One region of the Planococcus sp. TJ-301 genome, then DNA from elsewhere that is predicted to be linked to it. Evidence: riboswitches for the same ligand, from Rfam matches in the RefSeq annotation. Region 1 holds a riboswitch; the other holds the start of a gene.
The links. Region 1 has a riboswitch for cobalamin ahead of AC4EHJ_RS10075 (acyl-CoA thioesterase). Riboswitches for the same ligand answer to the same signal wherever they lie in the genome.

Region 1 (6,122 bases):
GGAGGTATATTCCTGAGCCAGCAAGTGAGCGAAAGGGACAAAGAAAACTTGAAGCAGGCATTCGGCCGTGGCCAAGCCTTCGGCCGAACTGATGGAACATTGAAGGAACGATACATAAAAGAACTGAGCGATGCCGGGTTTACGGATATTAAAAGCTACAGTTATGATGCTGCTGAATATTACCAGGAGCCGGAAGACTTGCTGTTTCTGCTGCAGCATACACCGATCATCCCGAATTTCGGGGAAGAGCCGCAAGATCTGGAGAAGTTCAACAAGTTCATCTTACAGAATCAAACTTCAAAAGGCATCTGCACCAATTCCAAGCGTTTTCTGTTAAAGGCGTACAAAAAGGGGCTAGTGGGATGAAAAGAATGATGGCTGGCGAACTTATTTACCATTTAATAGAGCCAACTGAAGAACCGTGGAAGACAGTGATTTTGTTTCACGGCTGGGGCGGAAAGGTCGAGAGCTGCCGGGCCTACGCGGAAACATTATCACGCCAAGGCTTCCGGGTGGTTGTGCCAGAAATCGTCTACAACGATTCCCGAAAACCGGTCAAAAATCCTTTTGAAATGGAAACAGTCCAAACTTATTTCTGGAAAGCAATTTTGGAAAGCATTGAAGAATTCGGCGCGCTTCAGAAAGTCCTCGGTGTGCCCGAAACCGAAATCGTCTTGGTCGGCAACTCGATGGGCGGTTTTATCGCCGCCGGTATTTTTGCGCGCCATCCGCGTGTTGCAGGTTTCGCGAGTATCAATGGATCCGGCGCATTCATACTTACGGAACAGATTTTCCGCGAACGCCAAGACCGCTCTCCGATGGATCCGGAAATGGCAGCGCTGCTGAAAGGGTTCGATCCCATGGAAGCGCGTCCGGGCCAAGGAGCTGTGCTGCTCATCAATGGAGAACTGGACCGGACAGTGCCGCTTGAAGGACACGCGGCCTATTACCGGTATTTGAAAGAAACGCATGAGCACGAAAATGTGGAGAAAAAGATTGTGGAAGGGGCCGGCCACCAGTTTACTCGAGAGATGGAAAAGGACGTAGCCAACTGGCTGGCTGAATTCTGCTAGAGGCGGGGAAGTTAGATGGAATTTACAAAACAGAAAATGGATAAAGCAAGCGCGATGATGATATTGCGGTGGAATTACGAAGAGCCGTATGATTTCTACAATAACGAAACGACAGAAGAATCGCTCAGCGAACTTTTGGACGGTTCATATGAAGCTGTCTTCGCGGACGGAACATTAGTCGGCTTTCTGTGTGCAGGAGGACCCGCTCAAGTTCCGAAAGGCATCGCGGAAAGCGCTTATCCGGAAGGGTTCATCGATATCGGCCTCGGCTTGGATCCCGAACTGACGGGGCAAGGCAATGGGCATCGTTTCTTCGGCTACGCGGCATCCGCTATCCAAAGCGAGCATCCGGGGCTTCGCCTGCGGTTGACCGTAGCGGAGTTCAATGCGCGGGCGATTCATCTGTACAAGAAATTTGGCTTCACGGAAGCTCGGAAGTTCAGTACGGATTCCGCTGTCTTCATCATAATGGAACAGCAGGGGTGACCAGATGGAAGACGTGACGGCGTATATGATCCGCGAAAAGGCGGTGCGCTTGCTGACTTACGCGGCGAGCGCAGAACGGGCTGCGGATGAATACAATCAATACATCGCTTCCCAAACGATGCAGCTTTATGGATTTGCAGACGGCGACAGGGTTGTCGGCTGCGTCGGCATCGCATTTATCCAACCAGGAGAATTAGAAATCAGGCATATCGCTGTTTTGCCGTCCGCCAGAGGCAGAGGCTATGGCAAAGCGATGATCGAAGCAATTCAGGAAAAACTGGATCCCACCTCCATTGTTGCCGAAACCGATTAGGAAGCTGTCGGCTTTTACCGCAGCACCGGCTTTAACGTGACAAGCCTCGGAGAAAAATATCCAGGAGTCGAACGGTTTAGGTGCCGATTGGAAAAATGAACCCGCCAATCTAAACAAGCTTGTGACAGCTTTTTCTTATCAACCATAATGTAACGTGAAGGTTGAGAAGCTTAGAATTCAGCTTTTGAAACAGAGCTTGTAAAAGAGAGGAAAGTGGTTTATAGTGTGAAAATACGATATTTAGTGTATTGTATACATTTAAACACCATATATAGTAATACCAATAATAATGGTGCCTGAAAAGGCTTAATAGGGAATCCGATGAAAAACCGGAGCTGTACCCGCAACTGTAAGTGCTGACGAAAGCTATGGCAATCCACTGTCCAACGGACGGGAAGGACATAGCGGAGGATGACGCACGAGCCAGGAGACCTGCCATTTTTATCAGTTAAGATCTTCTCCGGGAGCTGGGAAGGATAACGAAGAGACTCTGCGCGGTGCAGCCGGCTTTTTCTGCTGTTCCGAAGATTATTCTGCGTTTACAAACCCATCCTCTCTCTGAGAGGATGGGTTTTTTTATTTAGTAAATTGAATTTTGGAGGCATGCCACATGGCGAAACACATTGCAGCAAACATATCGAGGACGATTCAGACCAGACTGGTGCTGCCGCCCGACACAAACCACATGGGCACGATTTTCGGCGGCGCGGTGCTCAGCTATATCGACGAAATCGCGGCGATTACAGCGATGAGACACAGCGGCAAAGCCGTCGTGACCGCATCCATCGATACCGTCAACTTCCTGTCGTCTGCCCGTGTCGGCGACATCTTGCTGCTAGAAGGCGTCGTCGTATCAACGGGCCGGACATCGATGGAAGTCTACGTCAAAGCCGAATGCCAGAGCGTGGAAAACCGGACGAAAACCTTGACGACAACCGCGATCCTGACAATGGTCGCCGTCGACGAAAACGGCAAGCCGTCGCCGGTCGAAGGCGTGGTGCCGGAAACCGACAGCGAAAAGCAATTGTTCCAAAGCGCTCAGGAACGCAAAGAGCGGCGCATGAAAATCAACGAATTTGCAAAGGAGTTGTGCTGATATGAAAATTGTAGAAGATACAGGATTGGAAGGCGTTTTAGCGGCGCTGGAACGTGCACAGGAGAAGTTCGGGCTGCAGACCGGTGAGCTTGCCGGCAAACTCCCTGCATTGGGCACTGCGAAGGCGAGAAAAGAGCAGGCAATCGGCTATGCATTGGACCGTATCTCAATGGAGGAACCGGATTGGACCTTCGTCGCGGCGCACTTATACCTGAATGACTTATACGAAGCGGCCGCTGCCAGCCGAACCTACGACGCGTCTTCGAAATACGGCGATTTTTATGGCTTGATTCGCTATCTGACGGAAATCGGCATTTATTCCGGCGATTTGCTGGAAAGCTATGCGCAAGAGGAAATCAGCGTGCTCGGCAACGAAATCGATGCGGAGCGGGACTTGCTGTTCACATATATCGGCTTGTTCCTGCTGGCGGACCGTTATTTGGCGAAGGATTATGAAGGTGCGGTATTTGAGCTGCCGCAGGAGCGCTTTATGGTCATCGCCATGGCACTGATGCAGAACGAACCGCAAGAAAAGCGTCTGGCCTTGGTGAAAGAAGCGTATTGGGCGATGAGCAACCTGTATATGACGGTAGCGACGCCGACGCTGTCGAATGCCGGCAAGAGCTTTGGCCAGCTGTCGTCGTGCTTTATCGATACGGTCGATGATTCGCTCGATGGCATTTACTTGAACAACTGGGACATCGCCCGCCTCAGTAAGGACGGAGGCGGCATCGGCGTTTATTACGGCAAGGTGCGGGCAATGGGATCTGATATAAAAAAATTCAAAGGCAGTTCGTCCGGCGTCATTCCGTGGATCCGTCTGGTCAACGACACAGCAGTGAGCGTCGACCAACTGGGCCAGCGCCAAGGGGCAGTGGCGATTTACCTGGATGTGTTCCACAAAGACATCATGAACGGCTTTTTGGACCTGAAGACGAATAACGGCGACGAACGCCGGAAAGCGCATGATATTTTCACCGGTGTCGCGATTCCGGATTTGTTCATGGAAAAACTGAAGGAAACCGATGATCAGGGCCGCAGCACCGGCGAATGGCATACGTTCTGCCCGCATCAAGTGAAACAAACGATGGGCTGGCAAGACGAAGCCGGGAATGCGCTCGGGCTGGAAGACTTTTACGACGAGACGGATGTAAAGCATTTCTCCGCGAAATACGAAAAAGCGGCAGCGCATCCGTTATTGCCGCGGAAAACGTACCGGGCAATGGACATCATGGCGCGCATCATGGTGTCTCAGCTTGAAACCGGCACGCCGTATATGTTTTACCGCGACGAAGTCAACCGCCAGAATCCCAATAAGCACTTGCGCGGCAAGGGGCTCACATCGATTTACTGCAGTAATTTGTGCAGCGAAATCACGCAAAACATGTCGGCGACGACGATTACGAAAGAATACACCGATGAAGACGGCAATCTTGTGATGATCCGGAAGCCGGGCGACTTCGTCGTCTGCAATTTGTCGTCGATCAATTTGCCGCGCGCGGTGAAGGCGGACGTGCTGAAGAGGCTGATTCCGATCCAGATGCGCATGCTCGACAACGTTATCGACTTGAACACAATTTCCGTCGGACAGGCCGAGGCGACGAACAAGAAATATCGCGCGGTAGGAAGCGGAACTTTCGGATGGGCTCACTTGCTGGCGCTCGAAGGCATCCACTGGGAAACAGAAGAAGCCGTCGCGTTTGCCGATAAACTATACGAAGAAATTGCTTACCACACCATCCGCTCTTCCATGGAGCTCGCCAAGGAAAAAGGCGCGTATCGCGAGTTTGAGGGGTCGGAATGGCAGACGGGAGAGTATTTCGAACGCAAAAATTACAGCAGCGACCGTTGGAATCGACTGCAAAGCGACATTACCCAAAATGGCGTCCGCAACGGCTGGATGATGGCGGTTGCGCCGAATTCGTCGACCGCGAAAATCGGCGGCTCGACCGATGGCATCGATCCGCTTTATGCTGTGGAATACGCCGAAGAAAAGAAAAATTTCAAATTCAAAGTGACGGCGCCGGATCTCGACCACCGCACCTACGAGTATTACCGCCGCTCGCGCCACGTGCTCGACCAGAAGTGGAGCATTCGCCAGAACGCCGCCCGCCAACGCCACATCGACCAGTCGATCAGCTTCAATTTCTATGTGCCGCATACGATCAAAGCAAAAGAGCTGCTCGGCCTGCATCTCGAAGCGTGGGAACAAAACTTGAAGACGACGTATTACGTGCGCAGCACATCCCAGGCAGAAATTGAAGAATGTGAAGCTTGCCAAAGTTAAGGAGGAACCGCCATGACGATCCACGCACCGCTGAAAAAAATCAAATTGCTCAATCCCGAGCAGCCCAATAAATCCACCGGCATCCTGAACGGTCAATCGTCCGGCTTGCTCAACTGGAACGACATCGCGTATCCGCAAATGTACGATATGTACCAGACGCTATTGTCGAACTTCTGGAAAGCGCAGGAAATCAATATGCAGGACGACATCAAGCAATGGGATCTGCTCAGTGCGACTGAACAGGATGTCTTCATGCGCATCAATACGCAGCTGGCATCGCTCGACAGCCTGCAGACGCCGACGATGAGCCAGGTCCTCGACTATGTCACGGATTCCAGCTTCAAAGCGATTTTTGCGGTGATTTCCCAGCAGGAAGCTGTCCATAACGAATCGTATTCGTATATATTGAGTTCGCTCGTATCGATCAGCGAACAAAATGCCCGCTTCGACCAGGCGAAAACCGATCCGATTGTCCGCAAACGCAACGAATTGATTTTGGATGCCTACGAAGCGTTCCGCGAAGACCCGACGCCGCAGAAGCTGTTTCGCCTCAGTGTCAATTCCATCAACTTGGAAGGCATTTATTTCTACGCCGGCTTTGCGTTCTTTTACCATTTGGCGCGCCAGCAGAAAATGCTCAAGACCAGCACGATGATCAGCTATATTCAGCGCGACGAGATGCAGCACGCTTATTTCATCGCACAGTTTATCCGGATTTTATTGACGGAAAACCCGGAACTGAATTCGGACGACAACATTGCCTACGTTTACGAAGCGGTTGGGGAGGCGGTTGAACTTGAAAAGGAATGGGCGCGCTACATCCTGGCCGATATCGAAGGGCTCGACCTTGTCGAATTCGAGGGCTAC
Region 2 (6,122 bases), 510 kb from region 1:
CTGGCTGTTTCTGAAGTTTGCGGTTGGCGGAATCCTGGTGGGGGTCATCCTCGGCTTCATCTTCTCGCAAGTCATCCGTTTTTATGACGATTATCCTTTTGAGATCGTGGTATCCGCATTATTGTTCTTCGGCAGTTATTTTATCGCGGAACATCTTCATGTGTCAGGTGTCATCGCGGTTGTAGCAGGGGGGTTTGTCTTTGGGGATTATGGCGGGAAAATCGGGATGTCCGAGATAACCGAACGGAATATCAATTCCTTTTGGGATGTTATTGCTTTGATCGCGAACTCGCTCATTTTCCTGATTGTCGGCTTGGAAATCCGCAATATTGATTTCGGAGGACAATGGGACATTATTCTCTATGCAATTCTCATCGTAATTGGAGCAAGGATTATTGCCCTGTTTATCAGCACGATGCCGGCGAAAAGCCTGAACCGAAAAGAGCGAATCCTGCTCAATTGGGGGGGACTGAAAGGAAGCCTTTCCATCGCATTGGCGCTGAGTCTTCCGACAAGTTTTGACGGAAGGGAAACGGTACTGATCCTGACATTCGCCGTCGTCCTCTTTTCCTTGATTGTTCAAGGCTTGACGATCAAACCGCTTATCCGAATACTCGGGCTTAGGGAAAAAGGATGAAAAACTAATTTTGGAGAAGAAGTGCCTGGTGATATAAATAGATTCTTCTGGGCAGTCGAGATAAAATATTAGGAAATGAAGAACTGAAAGAGGTGCATGGCAATGGAATTATATAAATGGACAGGGCACAGAGACCAAGGTGTAGCGATGCTCGCCGCGACTCCGAATGCACGGCTGATTTACCTAGTGGACGGCGAGGAATCGACGTTGCTTTATGAAAGTGAAGGAGGCACGCCGCCTCAAGGATTTGAAGCATTTGAAGTGCTGAATGCGGTCGGCGATATCAACAACGGCTTTTTTGCAGTATTTAATAATATTCCAGTGACAGATGAAGGCCGCGAGATTTTCGAATCGCGTTTCCAGAATCGGGCAGGCAAGGTGGAAGGGGAGCCCGGCTTTGCAGCTATCCGCGTATTAAAGCCGCTGAACTCAGATACATACATCATTCTGACGATGTGGAAAGATGAACAATCGTTTAAAGACTGGCAAGCGTCGGAATCTTACGGCCAGGCGCATGCAAAGCGTGGAACGGCGGACGGCATCGACAAAAGGCCGAACATCTTCGCGCGCCCTTCTTTTGTAAAGACGTATAAGAGGTAATTCCATGCAAGTGCAGGCTTTATTGGATGAATGTGAAACCACTCTTCGGAGTGGTTTCTTGCATTTGGGCCCGTTTTTGGGTGTTTTATGCATATTCCGCCAAAGCCTTAATTGAAAACAAGCGCGGAATCGAGCTATAATGGAAAGGCTATTACTTAAAGGAGGCGGGGCGGCATGAGAAAATTGGTTAAAATCAAACTGACGACCATAATCCGCCAGCCGGACGTGGAAGAACAGACGATAGAAATGTGGTCTGAGGGAACGATGACGGTGAAGAATGACCGGCGGTACTTGCAGTACGAGGAACGGCAGGATGAACTGGACATCAAGACCACAGTGAAAATCGGGGAACATGATGCCGTGATTATGAGAAGCGGAGGCCTGCAGATGCGGCTGCCGTTTTTATTGCATACAGAACAGATTGGCAATTTAACGAACGAACACGGCTCGTTCATGCTGACGACGAAAGCGCATGAACTTTCAGCCAGCGACGCACATTTTAAAGTCCGCTACGATTTGGCGATGGGTTCTTCCCATGTCGGCGAATACGAAATGGAAATTCAATTTACGGAGGGCAAACAATGAATGCAGTAGAAAAAGTGCAACACGCAATCAAACAAGCAATCAATGAGGCAGTTCAAAAAGCCGAATTGACGGCAGAACCAGTGGATGTTTTCCTCGAATCACCAAAAGATAAGGCGAACGGCGACTATGCGACGAATATTGCGATGCAATTGGCGCGCGTCGCTAAAAAAGCGCCGCGCATCATTGCCGAAGCGATTGTCGAAAACGTCGACAAAGAAGCGGCGAACATCGAGAAAATCGAAATCGCTGGCCCTGGATTCATCAACATCACAATCAAAAAAGATTATTTGCAGGACGTTGTAAAATTAGTCCTTGAGCAGAAAGAAGATTACGGGCGCAGCACGTCAGGCGGCGGCGAACGCATTCAAGTGGAATTTGTTTCGGCGAATCCGACAGGCGATCTCCATTTAGGGCACGCACGCGGTTCTTCAGTCGGCGATTCGTTATGCAACGTTTTGGATATGGCCGGCTATGATGTATCACGCGAATATTACATAAACGATGCGGGCAATCAGATAAACAATTTGGCGTGGTCGATTGAAGCGCGTTATTTTGAAGCGCTTGGCCAAGAGTTGAACATGCCGGAAGACGGCTACCGCGGCCAAGATATCAAAGACATTGCGCAAGTATTGGTCAAAGAACATGGCGATAAATTCGTCTCGATGTCGAAAGAAGACCGTTTTGAAGCGTTCCGCCAGCACGGCTTAAAAGTTGAACTTGCGAAACTGCAGAAAGATTTGGCTGATTTCCGCGTCGAGTTCGACGTCTGGTTCTCGGAAACTTCATTGTATGAAAAAGGAGAAATTGAAATCGCTTTGGACAAGCTGCGCGCCAATGGCCACATCTTTGAAGAAGGCGGGGCAACTTGGTTCCGTTCGACAACATTCGGCGATGACAAAGACCGTGTATTGATCAAGAACGACGGCTCGTTCACGTATTTAATGCCGGATGTCGCTTACCACGAGGACAAATTGTCTCGCGGCTTCGACAAGCTTATCAACATCTGGGGAGCGGATCACCATGGCTATATCCCGCGCATGAAAGCGGCGATTGAAGCATTGGGCTACGACCGCGACACGCTTGAAGTCAGCATCATCCAAATGGTGCAGTTGTACAAAGACGGCGAAAAAATGAAGATGAGCAAACGTACAGGCAAAGCGGTTACCATGCGTGAATTGGTGGAATTGGTCGGTTTGGATGCGGTCCGTTATTTCTTCGCGATGCGCTCAGGCGATTCGCATATGGATTTCGACTTGGATCTAGCTGTTTCGCAATCCAATGAAAACCCGGTTTATTATTCACAATACGCGCACGCGCGCATCAACTCGATCCTGCGCCAAGCAGAAGAACAAGGTTTTATCGCATCAACTGACAATTTGAGCCTCTTGTCTTCAGAAAAAGAAATTGATGTTCTGAAGAAAATCGGCGATTTCCCGCAAGTGGTTGCAGATGCAGCTAAACAGCGTTCTCCGCACCGCGTTACAACTTATATCCATGAGCTGGCGGCAAACTTCCACAGCTTCTATAATGCCAATAAAGTCCTTGATGCTTCTGAAGAAGAGATGACGCGTGCAAGATTGGCTCTCATTACGGCAGTGAAAACGACGATTGCCAATGCTTTGAAGCTTGTCGGCGTCTCAGCTCCGGAAAAAATGTAAGCGACACGAAAAAATTTTCGTGTATACTATTGGTGTAAGGCAATCGAATATTCATTCATAAAGGTGCTTATGTCTAAGAACATGAGTTAAAAGGGAAGCCGGTTCGATTCCGGCGCGGTCCCGCCACTGTAAGTGAGAGCAAGCTGCAACAATGCCACTGAAGCCAAGCTTTGGGAAGGCGCAGCAAGCGATGATCACAAGCCAGGAGACCTGCCTTTATGACAACGCCCACATAGCCTGCGAGGACCGGTTGGATGTACATGCTTTTTTATGTCGTCCTTTCAATCCCTCGCAGATTCTGCGGGGGATTTTTTAACGGAAAGCGGATGCGCCGGAGCCTTTCATTGTTGAATAAGCGTTATCGCTTTTCATGGTGTCCAGCTTCAGCGCCTAGTCCCTCGGGGTCTTAAGTCGCCTCGCTTGTGCGGCAAAAAATGCCGCTTCGGCGATTCGCCTTAAAACAATATGCTCCTGCAGCACTTCGTGCTTCGTCGCAAAGTTATAGCCCAAATTTCATTTGGCCATAACTTGCCCAACAGGACTGGACAGGCGCATCAACTTTTCGAATTAGAAACGGAGGATTTCACAGATGAAGAAGATTTGGCAATTTGGATTAAGTACAGGGTTGGCGGCATTATTATTAGCAGGCTGCGGCGAAGAAGCAGCACCGGCACAGGAAGAGACTGCGCCGGCAGAAACACCGGCAGCGGGAGAAGCTGAATTCCCGGTGACATTGACGGACGCAGTTGGCGAAGAAGTGGTAATTGAAGAAGAGCCGAAGGCGATCATCTCGATGATTCCTTCAAATACTGAAATTGCATATGAACTTGGGCTTGGCGACAAAATGGTCGGCGTGTCTGATTTTGATAATTATCCGGAAGAAGCTGCAAAAGTTGAGAAAATCGGCGGGCAGGAATTCAATGTCGAAAAAATCATCAGCTTGAATCCGGACGTGGTATTGGCGCATGAGTCAGGAGTCGCGGTAGGCGAAGCGGGGCTTCAACAAGTCCGCGACGCAGGTATTCCAGTTTATGTGGTGCAAGAAGCGGCCAGTTTTGATGAAGTATATGAAACGATTTCGATAATTGGCCAGGCGACAGGCACAACGGAAGAAGCGAAAACACTGGTGTCAGACATGGAAGCACAAGTAGCGGAAGTAAAAGAACAGGCAAGCGCGGTCGAAGAACCGAAATCCGTATTTGTCGAAGTCGGAAGCACACCGGATATCTACACAACGGGCAGCGGTACGTTCATCGACGAAATGCTGACGATCATCAATGCTGAAAACATCGCTGCCGATCAGGAAGGGTGGGTCAGCATGGATCCTGAAGCGATTGTGGATGCGAATCCCGAAGTGATCATCTCAACAGAAGGTGCTTATGTGCCTGATGCTGTAGAAAAAATCAAAGCACGCACCGGCTTTGCCGAAGTGGCCGCAGTGAAAGAAGATGAAGTGTATAACGTGGATTCAGACCAAGTAACCCGTTCAGGCCCGCGATTGACGGCAGGTTTGATGGAATTGGCAAAAACGGTTTATCCAGAGGTTTTCAGTGAGTAAAAAAATTATTGCCTATTTCGTCTCTCTTTTTCTTTTGGGAGGCGCCGTGGTGTTGGGTGTAACGGTCGGGACGGTTTCCATCTCGCCGGTTGTCATTTGGAATCCGGCATCGGATGAAGCAGCAGCCAATATATTATGGAATATTCGCATGCCCCGTGTGGTGCTGGCAGGTCTTGTGGGCGCTGCGTTAGCAATTGCAGGCGCAGCATTCCAAGGGCTTCTCAAAAACCCATTGGCTGATCCTTACACGTTAGGAGTGTCTTCCGGTGCCTCAGTCGGCGCCGTGATGACGCTCTTTTTCGGCATTTCCATCCCTTTTCTCGGTATTTACACATTACCTGTCATGAGCATGTTAGGAGCGCTAGTGACGATGCTCGCCGTGATGGCGTTTGCGAAGCTGGTGGACAAGGCAATGAAAATGGAAACTGTTATTTTGACCGGCATCATCTTCAGTTCTTTTCTCGGTTCGATCATCTCGCTGATGATCGCCTTGACCGGTGAAGAGCTGCGCCAGATTATCGGCTGGCTCCTTGGCAGTGTTTCGATGCGCGGCTGGCCTTTTGTCCAGATGGCTTTGCCTTTCATCTTAATCGGTTCTTTTATCCTGTGGCTCAACCGCCGGGAGTTAAATGCCATGCTGTTCGGCGAAGAAAGGGCGCAGCATCTAGGAGTAGACGTGAAAAAACGCAAGATGATGATTTTGATCAGCGGTTCGGTGCTGACTGGGGCAGCTGTCGCTGTATCCGGCACCATCGGTTTTGTCGGCCTCGTCGTACCGCATATGGTGCGTCTCGTCTGGGGCTCGGACCATCGCCATGTGCTGCCGCTGTCTTTTATCAATGGAGCAGCGTTGCTCATCGTCTGTGACCTTGTATCGCGGACGATCATTTCCCCTACAGAACTGCCAATTGGCGTAATTACTGCATTTATTGGCGCGCCGGTCTTTGCCTTCATCTTTTTCCGGCAGCGCAAAGGAGGGGCTTAACATGCTGAAAATAACGGAACTTACCGGCGGCTATGGAGATAAGACCATTGTTAAAGGAGTTTCTTTTGAAGTGCCGAAAGGAAAGATGCTGGGTATTTT

Region 2: another riboswitch for cobalamin. It lies ahead of AC4EHJ_RS07675 (ABC transporter substrate-binding protein); the one in region 1 lies ahead of AC4EHJ_RS10075 (acyl-CoA thioesterase).

What each region holds. Positions count from the first base shown of each region.
Region 1 covers NZ_JBZDOH010000001.1:2,068,463-2,074,584, reverse strand. Annotated here, with positions in the region: gene AC4EHJ_RS10095 (class I SAM-dependent methyltransferase) at 1-366, shown strand, start outside; gene AC4EHJ_RS10090 (alpha/beta hydrolase) at 363-1,073, shown strand; gene AC4EHJ_RS10085 (GNAT family N-acetyltransferase) at 1,089-1,559, shown strand; gene AC4EHJ_RS10080 (GNAT family N-acetyltransferase) at 1,564-1,872, shown strand; cobalamin riboswitch at 2,146-2,326, shown strand; gene AC4EHJ_RS10075 (acyl-CoA thioesterase) at 2,483-2,968, shown strand; gene AC4EHJ_RS10070 (ribonucleoside-diphosphate reductase subunit alpha) at 2,970-5,255, shown strand; gene AC4EHJ_RS10065 (ribonucleotide-diphosphate reductase subunit beta) at 5,268-6,122, shown strand, end outside.
Region 2 covers NZ_JBZDOH010000001.1:1,556,149-1,562,270, reverse strand. Annotated here, with positions in the region: gene AC4EHJ_RS07695 (cation:proton antiporter) at 1-637, shown strand, start outside; gene AC4EHJ_RS07690 (antibiotic biosynthesis monooxygenase family protein) at 740-1,237, shown strand; gene AC4EHJ_RS07685 (YwiB family protein) at 1,412-1,822, shown strand; gene argS (arginine--tRNA ligase) at 1,819-3,480, shown strand; cobalamin riboswitch at 3,525-3,712, shown strand; gene AC4EHJ_RS07675 (ABC transporter substrate-binding protein) at 4,070-5,038, shown strand; gene AC4EHJ_RS07670 (FecCD family ABC transporter permease) at 5,031-6,023, shown strand; gene AC4EHJ_RS07665 (adenosylcobinamide amidohydrolase) at 6,025-6,122, shown strand, end outside.